4 regions of the uncultured Devosia sp. genome follow, and region 1 is predicted to be linked to each of the others. Evidence: predicted binding sites of a transcription regulator. Region 1 holds the regulator's gene; each other region holds the start of a gene.
What was found. Region 1 encodes LexA, which represses DNA repair genes until DNA is damaged. Its sites were predicted from a motif close to TGTTCNNNNTGTGTTCNG; they were not measured.

Region 1 (3,941 bases):
CGCGCCGGTTCCCCAGGGGGCGGATGCGGTGATCATGCAGGAACTGGCGAGCGTCAACGGGCAGCATGTCCGGTTTGCCGAACAGCCGCAGCCGGGACGCAGCATAAGGCCAATGGGCAGTGATTTTGCCGTTGGGCAGACGCTGGTTGAGCCCGGCACGCGGCTCAATGGCCTGCACCTGGCGGTGGCGGCGGCGGCAAACGTGCCGACGCTTATGGTGGGCCGACAGCCGGTCATTGCGCTCTTGGCGACCGGGGACGAACTCGTGCCGCCGGGCAGCAGGCTTGGCGCGGACCAGATCGTGGCGTCCAACAGCTATGGGCTTGGGCCCCTGCTCGCGCCTTATGGCAGGATCGTCGATCATGGGATTGCCGGGGACGATCGCGCCGGGCTGACGGCGCGGCTGCGCGACATGTTCGCGGATGAACCCGATATCGTGGTCACGACCGGGGGAGCCAGCGTCGGGGATCATGATATCGTCCAGGACGTGCTGGTGGCGCTCGGCGTGACGCTGGATTTCTGGCGCATCAATATGCGGCCGGGCAAGCCGCTGATGTTCGGCACGCGCGGCAAGACGCTGGTGTTCGGCTTGCCGGGCAATCCGGTTTCGGCGCTAGTGACCGCAGTGGTGTTCATCAAGCCGGCATTGCGGCTGTGGCTGGGCGCAGGCGCGGCGCCGGGGCGGTATTGGCGCCTGCCGCTGGCGGCGCCTACGCCGCCGAACAGCGTCCGGCGCCATTTCATGCGCGCCCAACTGGTGCACGAGGAGACCGGGACGGCCCTGCGGCCCATAGCGGAAGTGGATAGCGGGCATACATCGTCGCTGGCGCAGGCCGACATGCTGATCGTGCAGCCCGAGCACGACCCCGGCCAAGCGACGGGGACGATGGTGGACGCAATCAGTATCGGGCAGTTCTAGGCAAGTCCGGCAAGGACACAGGCAGTCGATTTGCTTGCCCGACTAAATTTAACTGGTCGCGCCTGTGGGATATTGCAGAACATAACTGGAACACGTATGCTCGTTCAGTCTTTGTTCCGATTCCCGACCGAGGGGCCCAATGCTCACGCGCAAACAACACGAACTGCTGATGTTCATTCATGAACGGATGAAGGAAAGCGGTATCCCGCCCTCGTTCGACGAAATGAAAGACGCGCTTGACCTGGCGTCCAAGTCGGGCATCCACCGGCTAATCACGGCGCTGGAGGAGCGCGGCTTCATCCGGCGCTTGCCCAATCGAGCCCGGGCGCTGGAAGTGGTCAAGCTGCCCGACTCGATGAACCCGTCGCTGGGTGGGCGCAAGTCGCGGTTCGAGCCAAGCGTGATCGAGGGCAACCTGGGACGCGTGGCGGCACCGCCGATGCGCGGCACGGTGGAGGATTATGCCCGGCCGGTGTCGATTCCGGTAATGGGGCGGATTGCGGCCGGCACGCCGATCGAGGCCATCCAGAGCCATTCGCACACCATCTCGGTGCCGCCCGAAATGCTGGGCGCGGGCGAGCATTTCGCGCTGGAGGTGCGCGGCGACTCGATGATCGAGGCGGGAATTTTCGATGGAGACACCGTGCTGATCCGCAAGCAGGATTCGGCAGGGACCGGCGAGATCATCGTGGCGCTGGTCGATGATGAGGAGGCGACGCTGAAGCGCCTGCGCCGCAAGGGCAATACCATTGCGCTCGAGGCGGCCAATCCGGCTTACGAGACGCGAATTTTCGGGCCCGATAGGGTCAAGGTGCAGGGACGGCTTGTCGGGCTGCTGAGGAAATATTGATGCGTTTTGCCCTGATTCTGGTTGGACTTCTTATGCTGCCACAGGCGCCGGCATTTGCCCAGGAAGCAAGCGCCAGTGAGACACGATGCTGGGTGGGAAACATCACGTTTTCGGCAGGCATGGCGATCAGCGCCGGTGACGGGACCGCGGTATGCAAAGCCGGAAGCGGATGGACGAAGGCCGAGGCCGCGACGCCCGTGGCCGGGTGCCTGCTCGAGGGTAAGTTGTCCTCGGCGGGCGCTATCGTGGGTATTCGCAACAATGACAGCTTGCTGCTGCAATGCGATGCCGGCGGGCGCTGGGTGACGATCGATACTGCCGCGCAGAGCTAGCGGTGCGGCGGAGGCATCCAAATGGCCGATAGTGCCGAAGAGGTCATGGCGCTCTATCGCGCGCGTATTAACGGCCATGACTTCGACCGGCTGGCAGCCCTGATCGCCGACAATGCGGTGTTCTGGTTTGGCGATGGCTCGCATGTTGGGTTGGCCTCGATCCGGGCGGCGTTCGAAGCGACGTGGAAACGGTTCGAGAACGAAACCTACTGGCTGGAAGATCTACAATGGCTGGCCGTTGGTAGCGCGGCCGCCTCATGTATCTATGGGTATTGCTGGCGAGCCACGATCGGCGGGGTGGAGCGATCGGGCCAGGGCCGAGGGACCTCGGTGGTTCGCGACGGCAGGACCGGCTGGCAGATCGTGCATGAGCATTTGAGCGCTTTGCCTTGATCGCGTTGGCAGATGCAATCGCAGCCTTTGAGGTATCGAGCGTCGGTGTTGATCGGGCTTTTGAACCGAGGTGGGGGTCGTCTGCGTTCACCGAAATACGCCACTGCCACCTAGGCGAAAAAAGGCCCGCCAATTTGGCGGGCCCGTTGTTTTTCGGTTGGCGTTCTGACTAGTGATTGTCGCGCGGGATGCCGTTGGTCTGGGCGATGCGCTGGTATTTTTCGGCGGGCTTGAGGATGGCGCCGTCGCCGAGCTGGCCGACGATGCCGCGCTGGATTTCCTGCCAGGGGGTCTGGTGCTTGGGGAATTTATAGCCGCCCATGGATTCCAGATCGGCGCGGCGCTTCGCGATTTCGGCGTCGGAAATCAGGATATTGGCCTGACCCACATTGAGATCGATGCGGACGCGATCGCCGGTGCGCAGGATTGCGAGGTTACCGCCTGCTGCTGCCTCGGGGGAAGCATTGAGGATGGAAGGCGAGCCGGACGTACCCGACTGGCGGCCATCGCCGATGCAGGCGAGAGCGGTGATGCCCTGCTTGATGAGGTATGCGGGCGGGCGCATGTTGACGACTTCGGCCGCACCCGGATAGCCGATCGGGCCGGCGCCACGCATGAACAGTAAGGTGTGCTCGTCGATTTCGAGAGCCGGATCATCGATGCGGTGGTGGTAGTCCTCGGGACCGTCAAACACCACGGCCTTGCCCTCGAAGGCACCGGGGCTGGCCGGATTGGCGAGATAGCGATCACGGAATTCGGTCGAGATCACGCTGGTCTTCATGATGGCGTTGTCGAACAAATTGCCGCGCAGGACCAGGAAACCGGCTTCGGTCTTGAGCGGGTTGTCGAAGCGGCGGATGACCTTTTCGTCCTGGATCGGGGTGTTGCGGCAATTTTCGCCGATGGTCTTGCCATTGGCTGTGGGCGCGTTCTCGCGGATGAGGCCCTGGCTCATCAATTCGTTGACGACGGCCGGAACGCCGCCGGCGTGGTAGTAATCCTCGCCCAGATATTCGCCGGCGGGCTGCAGATTGACCAGCAGCGGCACCTTGTGGCCATAGGTCTGGAAATCCTGTAGTTCGAGTTCGACGCCGATATGCTTGGCAATGGCCTGGATGTGGATGGGCGCGTTGGTCGAGCCGCCGATGGCGGAGTTGACCACGATGGTGTTGATGAAATTGTCCTTGGTCAGGATGTCGGAGGGCTTGAGGTCCTCGTGCACCATGTCGACGATGCGCTTGCCGGTGCGATAAGCCATTTCCTGACGATCGCGATACGGCGCGGGAATTGCCGCGGATCCCGGAAGCTGCATGCCCAGCGATTCGGCCAACGAATTCATGGTCGAGGCGGTGCCCATGGTGTTGCAATAGCCGGTCGACGGGGCCGAGGACGCGACCAGTTCGATGAACTTGGCGTAATCGATTTCGCCGGCCGCCATCATCTGGCG
Region 2 (3,941 bases), on a different contig from region 1:
GCTGGCCTATATCGATGCCAGCGCGCGCTTTGAAGCAGCGATGACCTCGAACGCCACCTTTTCAGGCATTGCCGTGGGCCAGAAACGCGGTCGCGGCCTGGTCTTCAACCTGCGCGAGCGCGATCAGGACGAAGACGGCCGCGACATCAGCATCACCGCCGATATCACGCTGACCGCCCAGCAGATCGATGTGGGCTTCCAGGTAGTCTATGTGGAAACCGGCGAAAGCCTGCGCGCCGAAGTGCCGTTCACGAAGTGAACCGGCGATACCGACATGCTCTAGGGTGGAGCACAGGCGTTGCTTGACCGGCCTGGTTGTCCAAGCTCACTACGCAGCCTATAATTGCGCACGTCGTGGAGGCAGGCATGGTCGTCACAGTTCCTGAGCGAAAAACTCGCAAGGTACAGCAGCTTCGCGAAGCGGCTGTAGTGGCCATCGCCGACTTGCGGGCCTATGCCATTCAACATGCCGGCCACTTCATTATATTCGGCTCCGTCGCGCGGAACGACATCCGCTTCGATAGCGACTTCGACGTTGTCGTTGATTTTCCTGGCGAACTGGGGCCACAGGCGCGTGATTACGTCGAAACGCTCTGCACCGGCTTGGGCCTTTGTGCCGACGCATATTTCATTGCCGAGATCGGGCAGGACTTGCGTCTGCGCATCGACCGGGATGGGATCATGCTGCCATGAGCGATGCTCGTTGGCTCGATGTCGATGTCGATATCGCAACAGCCGTCCGGCACTTTGAAAACGCTATAGCCCTTAGCGGCACGGGCGGTTTCGACGGTGTCGGACTTGATCGCTATCGCGCTGAAATGGCCCTGATGCATGCGATGCAGTCGGCCCACACCGCGACGGAGGCTGGCCTTCTCAGGATATTGCGAATTTTTGATGAGGAGCGGCCAACCGGTGATGATTGGCACGCCCGGCTCATCGATCGATTGGCTCGAGTTGTCGAGGGCCAACACGCGCGGCCTGCACTGCTGACACCGGCCGCAGCGGCGGACTTGCACGAAACGCGCAGCTTTCGCCACCGCGTCATGCATTCTTACGGTCAGTTCAATCTCCAGCGCTCGGCGCCAGCTCTGGCGGCAGCAGACCGATTGGCCAGCGCCCTGCCAGGTCTGGTTGCTACCTTCAAGCAAGCAACAGACCCGGCACACTAGGTTAGTCTCAGAACGGAATATCGTCGTCCATGCCGCCGGACTCGAAGGCTGGAGCGTTCGAGGATGGCCGGCGGGCGCCGCCCCCGCCATTGTCCGATTGGCGGGTGCCGCGGAAGCCGGTTTCTCCACCACCGCCCGCATTGTCGCCGTCGCCGCGGCCGTCGAGCAGGGTCATGTTCGAATTGAAGCCTTGCAGCACGATTTCGGTGGAGTATTTATCGGCGCCGCTCTGGTCCTGCCATTTGCGCGTTTGCAACTGGCCCTCGATATACACCTTGCTGCCTTTTTTCAGGTAGCTCTCGGCCACGCGGGTCAAACCTTCCGAGAAGATCACCACGCGATGCCATTCGGTCTTTTCGCGCCGCTCGCCGGTGTTCTTGTCTTTCCAGTTTTCCGAGGTGGCAATCGACAGGTTCACCACCTTACCGCCGTTGGGCAGGTTGCGCACTTCTGGATCGGCCCCCAGATTGCCGACGAGGATAACCTTGTTGACGCTGCCCGCCATGATGACTTCCTTACACTGCCGACCCGCGCGCGAAGCCAAGGCCGATATTTCGACTATCGCAACCTGGGGTCTCGCCCCGATCCGATGACCTATCCTACCGCTTCGCCGCAGGCGCTGCCGCGGCAAATTGGCGTTTTGAACAGGCTGTTGCTTCCGTTCTTGTTATGTTCTTGTATGAAGTGAAAGTCAATACGGTCGATGCAAGCCATAAAGCGGTGGAACGGTCCGGTCGATCGCTCCTGACATCTCCTGTCAGCAGCACTTGCTAGCTCGAACAAGGCTAGCGTTGAGGCGACAAACCCGCAACTGGATCAAAGCCGTCTTCTACATTATCGACACGAAAAAGCCACAAGTCGAACCAGCAATGTTCGCTTAATGTTCCAAACTCGATTGTACGGTCACGCCATGAATACGGCGTGAAGTCCCATAATGAAGCAATTCCGCTTGACCGAATCCGCTTTCGTTCTTTTTATGTTCTAAGTGGCGGTTTTATTCGTTCTCCTAAGCCGCGCCGTTGGCGGTGCGGAACTTGCAACACAGGGCCATTGTTCCTACTTCTGCGGCTTACCCCGTACGCCAGACCACTCTATATTTGCCCACGCGCCCGATGGCGCGTGCCCGAGCCATGGACATCAAGATGACGCCAAAGCCCAGCCAGAATCGCGAAATCATCGTCCGGGGCGCGCGCGAGCATAATCTGAAGGGCATCGATGTCCGCCTGCCGCGCGACAGCCTGATCGTGATGACGGGACTGTCGGGTTCCGGCAAGTCCTCGCTGGCGTTCGACACCATCTATGCCGAAGGCCAGCGCCGTTATGTCGAGTCGCTGTCGGCCTATGCGCGGCAGTTTCTCGAAATGATGCAGAAGCCCGACGTCGAGCATATCGAGGGTCTGTCGCCGGCGATTTCGATCGAGCAGAAGACCACTTCCCGCAATCCGCGCTCGACCGTGGGTACCGTTACCGAAATCTACGATTACCTGCGCCTGATGTTCGCGCGCGTCGGCATTCCCTATTCGCCGGCCACCGGCCTGCCGATCGAGTCGCAGACCGTATCGCAGATGATCGACAAGGTGCTGGAACTGCCCGAGGGTACGCGCCTGTTCCTGCTGGCGCCGATGGTGCGCGGCCGCAAAGGCGAATACAAGAAGGAGCTGGCCGACCTGATGCGCAAGGGCTTCCAGCGCGTCAAGATCGATGGGGAATATTACGAGATCGAGGAGGCCCCTGCCCTCGACAAGAAGCTCAAGCACGATCTGGAAGTGGTGATCGACCGCGTCGTGGTTGGCGCTGATATTGCCGGCCGGCTCGCCGAAAGTTTCGAGACGGCGCTGAAGCTGGCCGATGGCATTGCCCTGGTGGAATTTGCCGACGAAAAAGGCGCGGACGGCGCGGCGCGGCAGATCACGTTTTCAGAAAAATTCGCGTGTCCGGTTTCCGGCTTCACCATTGCCGAAATCGAGCCGCGCCTGTTCTCGTTCAACAATCCATTCGGCGCCTGCCCCGTCTGCGACGGGCTGGGTACCGAGCAGAAGATCGATCCCAACCAGATCGTACCCGATCCCACGCTGTCGCTGCGTGACGGCGCCATCCTGCCATGGGCCAAGACCTCGGCGCCCTATTACCTGCAAACGCTCAATGCCGTGGTCAAGCATTTCGGCGCGTCGACCGGCACAGCCTGGACCGAATTGCCGTTCGAGGTGCAGCATGCGGTGCTCTACGGCACCGGCAAGACGCAGATCAATTTTGTTTATGACGATGGCCTGCGCCAATACAAGACCACCAAGCCGTTCGAAGGCGTAATCGGCAATCTGGATCGGCGCTATAAAGAGACCGAAAGCGCCGGCATGCGCGAAGAGATCGAAAAATACATGTCGCAGGCGCCCTGCGTGGCCTGTGGCGGTTATCGGCTGAAGCCGGAGACCCTGGCGGTCAAGATCGATGGCATGCATATCGGCCAGGTCACCGAAAAGTCGATCCGGGCCACTTCGGAATGGTTCGAGACGCTGAACGGCAAGCTCAATGACACGCAACGCCAGATTGGCGAGCGTATCTTCAAGGAAATCCGCGAGCGGCTGAATTTCCTAAACGATGTGGGGCTGGATTATCTGACGCTGGCGCGCAATTCCGGCTCGCTGTCGGGCGGCGAATCGCAGCGCATTCGCCTCGCCAGCCAAATCGGCTCCGGCCTGACCGGCGTGCTCTACGTGCTGGACGAGCCTTCGATTGGCCTTCATCAGCGCGACAATTCCCGCCTGCTCGATACGC
Region 3 (3,941 bases), on a different contig from region 1:
TTGTCGTTTTGCCACATGGCGGTGTAGCCGCTCTCGTCGAGGATTTGTTCGGCGAGCTCGAAATGGGGGATGGAGCGGGAGCGTTCGGCCCAATTGTCGAACTGGCCGACCAGTTCGCGCAGGGTGGTGCGCTGCTTGGGCTTGAGCTCTTCGGTTTCGAGCAGCATGCGGGTGGCGCTCATCAGCGGGACGCGCTGATGGCGGGCGGTGTCGAACAGGACCTTGAGCGTGGTATCGCCGAGGCCGCGCTTGGGCGTGTTGATGATGCGCTCGAAGGCGAGGTCATCGGCGGGCTGGGCGGTGAGGCGCAGATAGGCCAGGGCGTCGCGGATTTCCTTGCGTTCATAGAAGCGCGGGCCGCCGATGACGCGATAGTTGAGCCCCAGGGTGATGAAGCGCTCTTCGAAGGAGCGCATCTGGTGGGAGGCGCGCACCAGGATGGCCATGGAATTGAGACTGTCGCCGGCGCGCTGGAATTGCTCGATTTCCTCGCCGACGGTGCGGGCTTCCTCCTCACTGTCCCAGACCGAGGTGACCGAGACCAGTTCACCCTGTTCGGCGACATCGGTCTGCAGGGTCTTGCCGAGGCGGCCTTCGTTGAAGGCGATCAGGGTGGAGGCAGCCTTGAGGATGTTGGCGGTGGAGCGATAATTGCGCTCGAGCTTGATGACCTTGGCGCCGGGAAAGTCTTTTTCGAAGCGCAGGATGTTGTCGACCTCGGCGCCGCGCCAGCCATAGATGGATTGGTCGTCGTCGCCGACGACGCAGATATTGGCCTTGCTGGCCTCCTTGCCCTGGGCGAGCAGGCGCAGCCAGAGATATTGGGCGACGTTGCTGTCCTGGTATTCGTCGACCAGCATGTATTTGAAGCGGGCGTGATATTCGGCCAGAACGCCGGGGTTTTCGCGGAACAGGCGGATGCATTCGAGCAGCAGATCGCCGAAATCGGCGGCGTTGAGGGATTTGAGCCGCGCCTGATAATCGGCATACAGTTTGGCGCCCAAGCCGTTGGCGTAGATGCCGCTTTCGGCAGCCGAAATATCCTTGGGCAGCATGCCCCGGTTTTTCCAGTTGTCCATCATGCCGGCGAACTGGCGGGCGGGCCAGCGCTTCTCGTCGATGTTCTCGACTTCGAGCAATTGCTTGATCAGGCGGATCTGATCGTCGGTATCGAGGATGGTGAAATCGGATTTGAGATCGACCAGCTCGGCATGGCGGCGCAGCAGGCGCGCGCCGATGGAGTGGAAGGTGCCGAGCCAGGGCATGCCCTCGACCGAGGCGCCCACCAGCTTGGCGATGCGCTCCTTCATCTCGCGGGCGGCCTTGTTGGTGAAGGTGACCGACAGGATCTCCGATCCGCGCGCCTTGCGGCTGGTCAGGATGTGGGCGATGCGGGTGGTCAGCACGCGCGTCTTGCCCGTGCCGGCGCCGGCCAGGACCAGCAGGGGACCTTCAGTGGTCTCGACTGCCTGGCGCTGCTCGGCGTTGAGGCCGGTGAAATAATCGGCAGGAGGACGGCCGAACTGGCTGGTAATCGAGCCAGCGGCGGGGCGCTCCAATCTGTTGGCATCGGCGGTCATGCGGCTTGGCTAATCTCTTTTTGTTCTCGTTCGGCAATATAGGCAGCGCGGGCGGCGATGTATATGGCGGGGTGTAAATGCAGCGGCGTTTGCGCTTAAAGCGCGGCGCCTGACGCAAGCGTGATAGAGGTGGTGGCGCACAGAGCAAATCTGTCGGCAGTACAAGGCAATCGCGCACTTGCGCGCAAGGCCGACTTGCCTAAACTCGCCACAGCCACTTCAGACCGGAACGCCCGTGCTCAACCGCATTTACATCATTATCGGCGTGCTGGCGATTCTCGTGCTGGCGGGGGCGTTCCTCGTGCCGCGGTTCGTCGAATGGGGCGATTATCGCGAGCGCATGGAGGCGCTGGCCTCCGAAGTGGCGGGCAGCCCGGTGGTGATTCGCGGGGATATCGATTTTTCGCTGCTGCCGCAGCCGCGGTTGCGCTTTTCCGATGTGCTGGTGGGACCGCCATCGGACCCGGCAGCCACGATCGGCTCGGTGGAGGCGGAGTTTTCGCTGCTGCAGTTCTTGCGCGACGACTATGAAGTGACCAACCTGGTACTGCGCCAGCCGGTGATCGATGCAGCGATCGATGACAGCGGGCTGTTCGGCAGCGGGGTGGCGTTCGGCTCCAATGGCGAAGGGCAGGTGGCGCTGCGACAGGCCAGCATCGTGGATGGCACGATGCGGCTGGCCGATGTGCGGGCGGGCGAGAATTTCGTGGCCAGCGATGTCGATGGGGAATTGACGCTGGCGGGGTTTGCCGGGCCGTACCAGTTTCAGGGCAGCGCGACGCTGGCGAGCCAGCGCTATGGCATCAGGCTTAATTCCTCGGCGGTCGATGGCGACGGGCTGAGCCGGATGACGGCCAGCGCGACGGGCATCGATGGTGGAATGTCGATCACCGTCGAAGGGCAGTTGAGCACGGGTATCGCGCCCAAGTTCGATGGATCGCTGAGCCTGCGGCAAAAGCCGCCGGCGGCCGAGGCGGCGCAGGATATTCGCGGCGACCTGCTGTTGCAGGCGCAGGTGACGGCGTCGACCGACCGGGTGGTGTTTTCATCCTATGTGCTGCAGCCGGATGAAAACCGGGCGGGCACGCGGCTGACCGGCGCGGCCAGCATCCAGATGGGCGCCCGGCGCAGCTTCGATGCGGTGATTTCGGGTGGGGTGTTCAGCCTGCCGCCGCGCGATGCGCAGGAGGATGCCACGACGCTGCCCTATGAGGCGGTGCGCATGCTGAGCGAATTGCCGGCGCCGCTGGTGCCGCCGCTGCCAGGACGGATCGGGGTCGATCTGGCGGAGATCGATCTGCGCGGGGTGGCGTTGCGCAATGTGCGCATGGATGCGGCGACGGACGGACGCTCGTGGCAGATCGAGCAGTTCCAGGCGCAATTGCCGGGTGAGGCGCAGGTGCGGGCCAGCGGGGTATTGCAGGGGCAGAACGGGCGGCCGGGATTTGGCGGGCAAATCTCGATCAGCACGCAACGGCTGGACGCGCTGGCGCGGCTGTGGCGCAAGCCGGACGAGAATTCGCCGCTGTTCAACCTGCCGGGCGAGCTGGATGCCAAGGTGATGCTGGCGGGGGATGCGCTGGGGCTGAGCCAGGGCGTGCTGACGCTGGACGGCATTGCCCATGCGGTGGAACTGCGGATTGGGTTCGGGGCGGAAAAGCGGCTCGACGTGGTGGGGCATTTCGATGATCTGGATGCCGCCGATAGCGCGGCGCTGAGCGCATTGTTGCCCAGGATCGCGGACGAGCCGTCGTTTCCGGTGAGCTTTCCCAGCGGCAGCTTTGCCCTATCGGCAAAAAGCGCCACGCTGCTGGGGCAAAACGGCACGGCATTGGCGGCGGAGGGACAATGGGGCCTCAATGGGCTGCAGTTTACCCGGCTTGCGGCAGGTGAATTTGGCGGTATCGGGCTAGACGCGGCGCTGCAATTGGCAGGGACATTGGCCGAGCCGCGATTTTCGGGATCGGGGCGGCTGAAAGTCGCCCGCGGCACTGCGCCGGCGCTGCGGGCGCTTTATGATCTGGGCGAGGTACCGGCGGATTGGCGCGACTTCGTGGGATTGTCGCTGCCAGGCGATGTGGGCTTCACCTTGAGTGCGCGCGATGCGGCAGGGGCGCAGACGCTGACGCTGGACGGCACTATGGGGGCCGCCAAGCTCGATATACGGGCGCAGATGGCCGGGGGCATCGGGCAGGCGCTGAGCGGGCAATTGGAGTTGAACGGTACGCTGGAGGCGGATGATCCGGCGGCGCTGACGCGGCAGCTCGCACTGGGCGAGGGGACGTTGTTTGCGGCCGATGGACCCATGATGGTGGCGATCGCCATGCAGGGATCGCCGTCCAACAGCCTGGCCAGCCAGAT
Region 4 (3,941 bases), on a different contig from region 1:
CTGGCCTTTGCTGGTCATCTTCGAACGTGCACATATTTGCAGATGCTCGTTCATTCCTTACCTCCAGAGAGTTCCTTACATATCACAGTAGTAAGGAATCGCGGGCTTTTCAAGGCGTCAACTGCTCAGCTCTCGCAGTCCCAGCCGGATCAGCTTTTCGGTCGGTGTCCCATCCCCTTCGCGCGCGACGATCCGCGCCAAGGCCGCCGAGGCCTGGGCGCTGGAATAGCCCAGATTGGTCAGGGCGGAGACGGCATCGGTGATATTGCTCGACGCCAAGCCCTCGCCCAGCGCCGATTGCAGCCCCAGCACGCCCGCGTCGATTGCCCCCGTCGTCGGCACCTTGCCCTTGAGTTCGGTCACCAGCCGCACTGCCAATTTGGGGCCCACACCATTGGCCCGCCCCATCATCGCCTTGTCCTGCAAGGCGATGGCGCTCGACAGCTCGGAAGGCGACAGCGCCGAAAGGATTGCCAGAGCCACGCGCGCGCCGACACCTTGCACGGTCATCAGCAGCGTGAACCAGGCCTTTTCGGCCTGGCTGGAAAACCCATAAAGCCGGATCATGTCTTCGCGCACCACGGTTTCGATGAACACCACGCTGGCCTCGCCCACGCGCGGCAGCGCCTGCAGCGTGCGCGAGGAGCAGAACACCTCGTAGCACACGCCGCCGACATCGATCAGCGCGCTGTCCTCGGCAAAGCTGTCGACGACGCCCTTGAGCTTGCCGATCATGCCGAGGCCTTGAGCCGTTGCGCCGCGACACGATGATGGGCATGGCAGATGGCGATAGCCAGCGCATCGGCTTCATCGGCGCCTTTGACATCGGCCGCGGGCAGCAGCAGCTTGACCATCAATCCAACCTGCCCCTTTTCGGCATGGCCGGTGCCCACCACCGATTTCTTGACCAGATTGGCGGCATATTCGGCCACCGGCAAGCCATGCGCCGCCGGCGTCATCAGCGCCACGCCGCGCGCCTGCCCCAGCAGCAGCGCCGACCGCGCACCGGCATTGACGAAGGTTTCCTCGACTGCCGCCTCGTCGGGCGCGTGTCGCTCCAGCACCTGCGTCAACGCCGAATACAGCACTGCCAGCCGATCCGCCAAAGACCCATCGACCGGCGGCGTTATCGTGCCGCAGGCGACAAAAGCCAGCCGGCTGCCCTCGGAGGCGATGATGCCCCAGCCGCAACGGCGCAGGCCTGGATCGATGCCGATGATTCGCACAGCCTTGTTCATGACCCACCTTTAGCTACCCCGCGTCACCCTACCAAGCCCAAAGTGAACAAAGCAGAAACACCGGCGGTGGAAAACCGGGGATCAATAAAATCGCGGCAATCTCGCCAATACCATCTTCAACACCCCTGCCTAGTGTCACGCTCGGGAATGCACGAAAGAACCGCGATGATCCAGAGCGCCAGCCGATTGCCTGCCTGCACGCTTCGCGGGCCCCCCGCTGCCAGCACACACGCCTCGTTGCGTTATTCCAGCCAGATGCAACCGCTGCATCGCAACTGGCGGCTGATCTCCTGACGGCCAAACGCCAGCGAAACGATCAGGCCAGCCCGCCGACACATCGATCGGCCGATTTGATTGGCCACCCATATCCGCACGCATTGATTGCGTTGAGCAGAAAGAGTGTCCATGGCCGCTTCCAGACTGGTCCGTGCCTTGCAGAGCTGGTCGAGCGTCGTGCGCTGGACCCTGCTCGGAACCCTGGGCTGCGTTGCGGTATCAGTGGCGTTCAACGCCGTGTTCTTTGATGGCCTGGGCCCCAGCGCCGTACATCGCTCCATCGTCAGCGCCACCGTGCTGCCGGTCCTTTTGGGCATGCCGCTGTTCTTTTACATGAGCATGCGGGTCCGGGGCCTGGCGATCAGCAATCTGCGTCTGGGCCTCGTGGCGCGCACCGATAGCCTGACGGCCTGCCTCAATCGCGGCGCCTTCACCGGCAAGGTCACGACACGGCTTGCCCGCACCGACCCCCCGCCTTACGGCGCCCTGCTGATGATCGACGCCGACAACTTCAAGGCCATCAACGATCTGTTCGGCCATGATGCGGGCGACGAGGCGCTGACCATCATCGCGCGCTCGATCCGCGCCGTGCTGAGACCTGGCGAACTGGTCGGCCGCATGGGCGGCGAGGAATTCGGCGTCTATCTGCCCAATGTCGACCAGCACGGCGCCCAAACCATTGCCGAGCGCATCCGCCGTTCGGTCAATCTGGCGGCATTCTCGCCTGACGGTCGTCCACGCCAGCTCTCGGTGAGCATTGGCGGTGCCGTGTTCGAGGGGACCGCCAGTTTCGCCGAACTGTTCCGCATTGCCGACCAGCGGCTCTACAATGCCAAGCAGGCTGGCCGCAACCGCGTCGCCATCATCCAGGCCACCGACGATCCACCGGTCGCCCTGAGCCAGGCCGGCTGACGGAACCTAGCCGTCGAGCTTGGCCATGTCCTCGTCGCTCATCTCGAAGTTGGAATAGACGTTCTGCACGTCATCGTCTTCCTCGAGCAGGCCGATCAGCTTCATCAGCGTCGCGCCCTTTTCCGCATCGATCGGCGTATTGGTCTGCGGCTTCCAGATCGCCTTGATCGACTCGGCCTCCCCAAGCACTTTTTCGAGCGCCGCCGATACCTCGATCATGGCTTCGAACGAGGTATAGATCCAATGGCCGTCCTCGTCGCTTTCCACATCGTCGGCGCCCGCCTCGATCGCCGCTTCCATGATCTTGTCGGCCGAGCCGGCCTTGCCCGCATATTCGATCTCCCCGATCTTGTCGAACATGAAGCCGACCGAATTGGTTTCGCCCATGGCGCCGCCATTCTTGGAGAAGGTCGAGCGCACGTTGGACGCAGTGCGGTTGCGGTTGTCAGTCAGGGTCTCGACGATAATGGCCACGCCACCGGGGCCATAGCCTTCGTAGCGGATTTCCTCGTAATTTTCGCCGTCATTGCCGATCGCCTTCTTGATGGCGCGCTCGATATTGTCGCGCGGCATCGACAGGGCACGCGCATTGTTGACGGCCAGGCGCAGACGCGAATTGAAGGCCGGATCGGGCATGCCCAGCTTGGCGGCAACGGTGATTTCGCGCGCCAGCTTGGAAAAGACCTTGGAGCGCACGGCGTCGCTCTTGCCCTTGCGGTGCATGATGTTCTTGGCATGTGAATGGCCGGCCATTCGGTCCCCCGGGATGCATTTTGAAATTTTGCCCGCTTATAGGGGCACAAAACCCGATTGTGAAGGTGGGACTACCCCACGCCGGCGCTAGAACTCCGGCAGTGCCTGGGCCAGCACGCCGCCGACGCGCACCGGCACGACCTTGAGCGCCAGCCCGCTGCGCGGATCGGTTTCGACCGCCACGCCCGACAGCGTCGCCGCCCCTTCGGCCGGCGAAAACCGGCCGCCCATGATACCGGTGAGAAACCGGTTGATCGGCTCCTCCGGTTCCACCCCGATCACCGAATCATAGTCCCCGCACATGCCGGCATCGGCCATCAGCGCCGTGCCGCCGCGCAGGATCCGTTGATCGGCGGTGGGAATATGGGTGTGGGTGCCCACGACCAGGCTTACTCGTCCGTCCAGGAAATGCCCCATGCCCTGGATTTCCGACGTCGCCTCGGTGTGAAAATCCACGATGATGGCATCGGCCTGTTCGCCCAGCGGGCATGCCGCGACCGCCGCCTCGATGGCCCGGAACGGATCGTCGATCGGGGGCATGAACACCCGTCCCAGGGCGTTGATCACCAATACCCGGTGGCCATTGCGGCCCTCGACGAACATCGCGCCACGCCCCGGCGTGCCCGCCGGCATGTTGATCGGCCGGATCAACGTGGGCTCGCGCTCGATGAAGCTGAGCGTATCGCGCTGGTCGAACGCATGGTCGCCCAAGGTCACGATATCGGCGCCGGCATCCTTGATGGCTTGGAAATGCGGACCGGT

Region 2: uvrA (excinuclease ABC subunit UvrA) is a predicted target of LexA. The motif match lies at 2,136-2,153, and genes of this name have one in related genera.
Region 3: ACFE8X_RS12935 (ATP-dependent helicase) is a predicted target of LexA. The motif match lies at 1,591-1,608, and genes of this name have one in related genera.
Region 4: ruvC (crossover junction endodeoxyribonuclease RuvC) is a predicted target of LexA. The motif match lies at 1,281-1,298, and genes of this name have one in related genera.

The regions. Positions count from the first base shown of each region.
Region 1 is NZ_CAXTKA010000005.1:100,686-104,626, forward strand. Features, by position in the region: gene glp (gephyrin-like molybdotransferase Glp) at 1-919, shown strand, start outside; gene lexA (transcriptional repressor LexA) at 1,059-1,769, shown strand; gene ACFE8X_RS08075 (hypothetical protein) at 1,769-2,101, shown strand; gene ACFE8X_RS08080 (YybH family protein) at 2,123-2,494, shown strand; gene ACFE8X_RS08085 (IlvD/Edd family dehydratase) at 2,664-3,941, opposite strand, start outside.
Region 2 is NZ_CAXTKA010000012.1:55,867-59,807, reverse strand. Features, by position in the region: gene ACFE8X_RS13890 (hypothetical protein) at 1-259, shown strand, start outside; gene ACFE8X_RS13885 (nucleotidyltransferase family protein) at 367-693, shown strand; gene ACFE8X_RS13880 (hypothetical protein) at 690-1,169, shown strand; gene ssb (single-stranded DNA-binding protein) at 1,177-1,674, opposite strand; gene uvrA (excinuclease ABC subunit UvrA) at 2,300-3,941, shown strand, end outside.
Region 3 is NZ_CAXTKA010000011.1:2,140-6,080, forward strand. Features, by position in the region: gene ACFE8X_RS12935 (ATP-dependent helicase) at 1-1,580, opposite strand, end outside; gene ACFE8X_RS12940 (AsmA family protein) at 1,816-3,941, shown strand, end outside.
Region 4 is NZ_CAXTKA010000013.1:99,859-103,799, reverse strand. Features, by position in the region: gene ACFE8X_RS14745 (AbrB/MazE/SpoVT family DNA-binding domain-containing protein) at 1-54, opposite strand, end outside; gene ruvA (Holliday junction branch migration protein RuvA) at 118-735, opposite strand; gene ruvC (crossover junction endodeoxyribonuclease RuvC) at 732-1,238, opposite strand; gene ACFE8X_RS14730 (hypothetical protein) at 1,481-1,645, opposite strand; gene ACFE8X_RS14725 (GGDEF domain-containing protein) at 1,644-2,426, shown strand; gene ACFE8X_RS14720 (YebC/PmpR family DNA-binding transcriptional regulator) at 2,433-3,179, opposite strand; gene ACFE8X_RS14715 (TIGR00282 family metallophosphoesterase) at 3,267-3,941, opposite strand, start outside.